DNA from 2 places in the Microlunatus sp. GCM10028923 genome. Region 2 is predicted to be linked to the other one. Evidence: riboswitches for the same ligand, from Rfam matches in the RefSeq annotation. Region 2 holds a riboswitch; the other holds the start of a gene.
What was found. A riboswitch is a leader RNA that binds a small molecule or an ion and turns the genes downstream of it on or off. The one in region 2 is predicted to bind ZMP and ZTP.
Positions count from the first base shown of each region.

Region 1: another riboswitch for ZMP and ZTP. It lies ahead of glyA (serine hydroxymethyltransferase); the one in region 2 lies ahead of folP (dihydropteroate synthase).

Region 1 is NZ_JBHTFF010000001.1:517,334-519,724, reverse strand. Features, by position in the region: gene ACFQU4_RS02325 (acyltransferase family protein) at 1-855, opposite strand, end outside; ZMP/ZTP riboswitch at 960-1,052, shown strand; gene glyA (serine hydroxymethyltransferase) at 1,078-2,307, shown strand; gene ACFQU4_RS02315 (glycosyl hydrolase family 28-related protein) at 2,383-2,391, opposite strand, start outside.
Region 2 is NZ_JBHTFF010000007.1:444,900-447,290, reverse strand. Features, by position in the region: gene ACFQU4_RS19915 (threonine/serine dehydratase) at 1-88, opposite strand, end outside; gene folP (dihydropteroate synthase) at 85-888, opposite strand; ZMP/ZTP riboswitch at 962-1,051, opposite strand; gene ACFQU4_RS19905 (DUF5937 family protein) at 1,156-2,229, shown strand; gene ACFQU4_RS19900 (peptidase M6) at 2,362-2,391, shown strand, end outside.

The DNA of each region.
Region 1 (2,391 bases), on a different contig from region 2:
GCTGACCGGCGACGGCAGCACGTCGGGCGCGAACCACCCGATCACCGACAGCACCGCGGCCATCACCAGCAGCACCGGCCAGCGACCGCCCAGCCGCGGCAGGGCGTCGGTCCGGGCCTGCAGGAACCAGCCGGTCAGGAACGCGCCCAGGTAGGCGGCCGACGCTCCCGGCACCGGGACGATCGTCGTCGGCTCCTGGATGCCGAGGTCAGCGACGCCGCCCTGCAGCATCAGCCCCGCGAAGTACGGCAGCGCGGCAATCCCAAGGCCGGCCGGCGACGCGAGCAGCGACCCGATCCGGCCCGCGGCCAGCCCGCAGCGGTCGGCACCGAACACCCGGAGCAGCACCGCGCGGCCGGCCACCGTGACCAGCACCAACTGCAGCAGGGTGACCAGGAACCAGAGGTGGCCGGGCATCATCACGGCGAGCGGTCCGGGCAGCTCGGCCACCGGCTGGGTCGCCTCGGCGCCGTCCAGGTTGCCCGCCGCGATGGCGATCAGGACGAGCGAGCCGACCGCGACCGGCCAGAACGCCACCGCCGGCAACCCGATCCGCAGCGCCCGGTCACGGAGATACGCCCCGGCGCCGCGGCGCTGCAGCACCATCCGGCCGAAGTAGCCGGCCAGCACCATGAACAGCACCATCCGGAACAGATGGATCAGGTAGACCGCGGCCAGCGCGGCCTCGCTCCGGTAGCGGTCGACCACCAGCCAGCCGCCGTCGGGCAGGAACGGGACCAGGCCGTGCAGCACGATGCCCAGCAGCAGCGCCCCGGCCCGGAGCGCATCCAGGCCGTGCAGTCTGGTGGCGGTGGAGGGTTTCGAGACGGTGGAATCCGGAGAGGTCGTCGTCACCCCTTCGACGCTAGGGATCCGCGCCCGTACCCACATCGGCCATCGGATTCATCCCGCCTGCAACCTTCGATGCAGACGCACCCTGAGCCGTGTGGTTATGATCTTGCTGTCGCGGTGACTGGCGTACCCGGGAGTGAACCCGGAGGGAGCCGCGAAGATCGACCCACAACGCGATGTCGCCCGCCTGGGCATCCGGTCACCTACGACCGGAAGGACCATGGCATGACACTCACGGCAACCACTGATCTCGACGTCGCGGAACTGATCCGCGCCGAGGAGGAATTCCAGGCGAGCACGCTGCGCCTGATCCCCAGCGAGAACTACGTCTCCCCCGCCGTGCTGGCGGCCTCGGGCAGCGTGCTGCAGAACAAATACAGCGAGGGCTATCCGGGACGCCGCTACTACGAGGGCAACCAGATCGTGGACCGGATCGAGCTGCTGGCGGCCGAGCGGGCCAGGAGACTGTTCGGAGTTGATCATGCCAACGTGCAGCCGTACTCGGGGTCGCCGGCCAACCTGGCGATCTACCTCGCGTTCGCCGAACCGGGCGACACGATCCTCGGGATGGGCCTGCCGATGGGCGGCCACCTCACCCACGGCTGGGACGTCTCCGCCACCGGGCGCTGGTTCCGCGGCGTCCGGTACGGGGTCGGGCCGGACGGCCGGATCGATCTTGATCAGGTCCGGGACCTTGCCCTGGCCGAGCGCCCCAAGATCATCTTCTGCGGCGGTACGGCGATCCCGCGGGCCATCGACTTCGCCGCGTTCGGCGAGATCGCCCGGGAGAGCGGCGCGTTGCTGGCAGCCGACATCTCGCACATCGCCGGGCTGGTGGTCGGCGGCGTGCACCCGTCGCCGGCCGGCCACGCCCCGGTGATCATGACCACGACGCACAAGACCTTGCGCGGCCCGCGCGGCGCGATGCTGCTCTGCGACGCCGACCGGGCCAAGGCGATCGACCGGGCCGTGTTCCCCGGGCTGCAGGGCGGGCCGCATGATCACACCACCGCGGCGATCGCCGTCGCGCTCGGCGAGGCGGCCCGGCCGGAGTTCGCCGACTATGCGCGGGCCGTGGTGGACAACGCGCAGGCGCTGGCCGGCCGGCTGCTCGAGCTCGGCTACGACCTGGTCTCCGGCGGCACCGACACGCATCTGATCCTGATCGATCTGACCGCGAAGGGCATCGGCGGCAAGCCCGCGGCGAAGGCGCTGGACCGGGCCGGGATCGTGGCCAACTACAACACGGTGCCGTTCGACACCCGCAAGCCGTTCGACCCGTCCGGGGTACGGATCGGCACCCCCGCGATCACCACCCGCGGCCTCGGCACCGCCGACATGATCACGATCGCGGACTGGATCGACCGGGTGATCACCGGAGGCGACGAGGAGACCGTGCGGGGCGAGGTGGCGGAGCTGATGGCCGCACATCCCGCGCCCGGGCTCCCCGCTTGAGTGACCGGAATCCAGCCGACTCGGCGAGTTCCGGGCCCGAACCGGCCCGATCCGCGAAAGTCGGCTGGATTCCGGTCAGTCCGC
Region 2 (2,391 bases):
CCTCGCAGCGGTACAGGGGAGTGTCGAGGAAGATCGGATTGATCATCCGGCGAGCCGCCAGGATCCGGTCCAGGTCGAGGCGCGTCATCGGCCGGCTCCGGCGTGATGCTCCAAGGCATTCAGTACGGTGAGCGCGTCCCGGAGCGCGGCGACGTCATGGGTCCGGATGAAGTCGACTCCCTGACCGGCGGCGTACAGCTCGGCGGCCAGGCTGGCCGGCCCGATGCCCGCCAGATCCCGCCCGGTGATCGCGCGGAGGAACGACTTCCGCGAGGGCGAGACCATGATCGGCACGCCGAAGCGGTTCCTGATCGCCCGGAGTTCGGCCATCACGGTCAGCGACGGTTCCGGTGTGGCGCCGAGGAAGTAGCCCAGCCCGGGATCGATGATCAACCGTTCGCTGTCGATGCCGGCCGCTCGGAGGGCCGCCAGCCGCTGGTCGAAGAACTGCTCCAGTCCCGCGAGGACGGTCTGCGGATCGGTTCGCACCTTGGTGGCGGGCCCTCGACGCTGCACCGAGTGCATCACGATCAGGCGGCAGCCGGTGCCGGCCAGCTCCGCGTACCGCTCGGGGTCGGGGAAGCCCTGAATGTCGTTGAGGAACGTCGCTCCATGATCGGCGGCGAACCGCTGGGTCCGGGGTTGGCACGAGTCGACCGCCACTGGAATGCCTTCGGCGACCAAGGGGTCCAGGACCGGGTCCAGTCGCCGTACCTCCTCGTCGGCGGTCACCTGCTCGGCGTCGGGATGACTGGCGGCAGGGCCGAGTTCAATGACATCTGCGCCGGCGGCATGCAATCGGCGAGCGTGCGCCAAGGCGTCCTTCGGTGCCAAGAATCTGCCGCCATCGGAGAACGAGTCTGCGGTGACGTTGACGATGCCGACCAGCCGAGGCCGGTGGCAGGAACCTTCGGAAGGGGTCGAATGAAATACCACGGCGCTGTCTCCCGGATCGCAATCCCATAAGAGCCCAGGCGCACGGCACGACGTCACGTCGACGAGGCCGCTTCCCGATGGTGACCCATCTCCAACGCCAGTCACGGCCCAAGATCACCTTAGCAAGATCGGCCTGTCGTCCTCCCGGGATCCGGGATTCTTGTTCGTCTCGGGACTAACGCTGGGCAGGCGCCGACCGCGGGCCCGAGGATGGATCCCGTGATCCGGTTCCGGCTGAGCCCCGACGTCCTGGGTACGGTACGGCTCGCTCTCTCGCCACTGGTCGAGGTGGGATCGAGCCTGCGGCTGCTGACCAGTCCACGCCCGCCCGCGGTGCACCGCCGCTGGCTGCGCCGGATCTCGGCCGACCTGGACCGGATCGATCTTGACCTGCTGCTGGCTGCGGCGCCGCCGGAGGGACCGCCGCTGGCCGTCCTGTATCCGCCGGCCCTGGGGCGGGCGGCCACGATCGAGCAGCAGTTGATCAAGCTCGCCGGCACGCCGGCCGGACCGGTGCTGGACGACCTGACCCGGATCTGGGCCGGCCGGGCCCGACCGCGGTCGGTGCAGCGGCTGATCGACGCCGGCCCGGCTGCGCCGCGGCTGCTGGCGGAGGCGATCACCGGGTACTGGGCGGTCGCGATCGAGCCGTACTGGGATCGGATGCGGGCGGTGCTGGAGGACGATCTCGCCTACCGCAGCGAGCGGTCGGCGAGCGGCGGTTTGTTCTCGCTGCTGGAGGATCTGCATCCCGAGGTGTCGCTGGACGGGGCGATGCTCATGATCGACAAGCCGCACTATCCGGACGCGACGTACGACGGCCGTCAGATGACCCTGGTCCCGTCGATCTTCCTCTGGCCGACTCTCGTTCTCGATCATGAAGCGGACACCTTCGAACTCACCTACCCGGCGCGCGGCGTCGGCCGGGTCTGGGAGGACCTGGCTGACCGGCCGGCGGTGGACGATCCACTCGGCGCCCTGATCGGGGCCAGCCGGTCCGCGATCCTGCACCAGTTGGTCATTCCGCTGTCCACCACCCAGCTGGCGCGGCGGCTGGAGCAGAGCCCGGCGACCGTCAGCCGGCACTTGTCGATCCTGCGGGACAGCGGCATGGTGGTCAGTTGGCGGTCCGGCCGGAGCATGCTCTACCGGCGCACCGCCCTGGCCGGGTCGCTGATCGGGGGACAGCGGCGGCCGGTCGACGCACCGGCCGGTCCGATTTCTCCGCTGCACGCCGTCGCCGACGAGAACCGTACGGCCGAATCGGGGGTCCCGCCGGAGAATCTTCGCTGATCACTGAAGTCCAAGGACCTCCACGGGAGATCTTCCGCTGTTCCGTGAATCCCCAGCCGAGCCGAGCGGCCCGGCGGATGCTTGTCCGGAACAGCCTCAACCCCCTGGAGGTAGCCCGTCATGGTGTCCCGCATGTCTCGGAGGGCACGCGCTGCGGTCGCC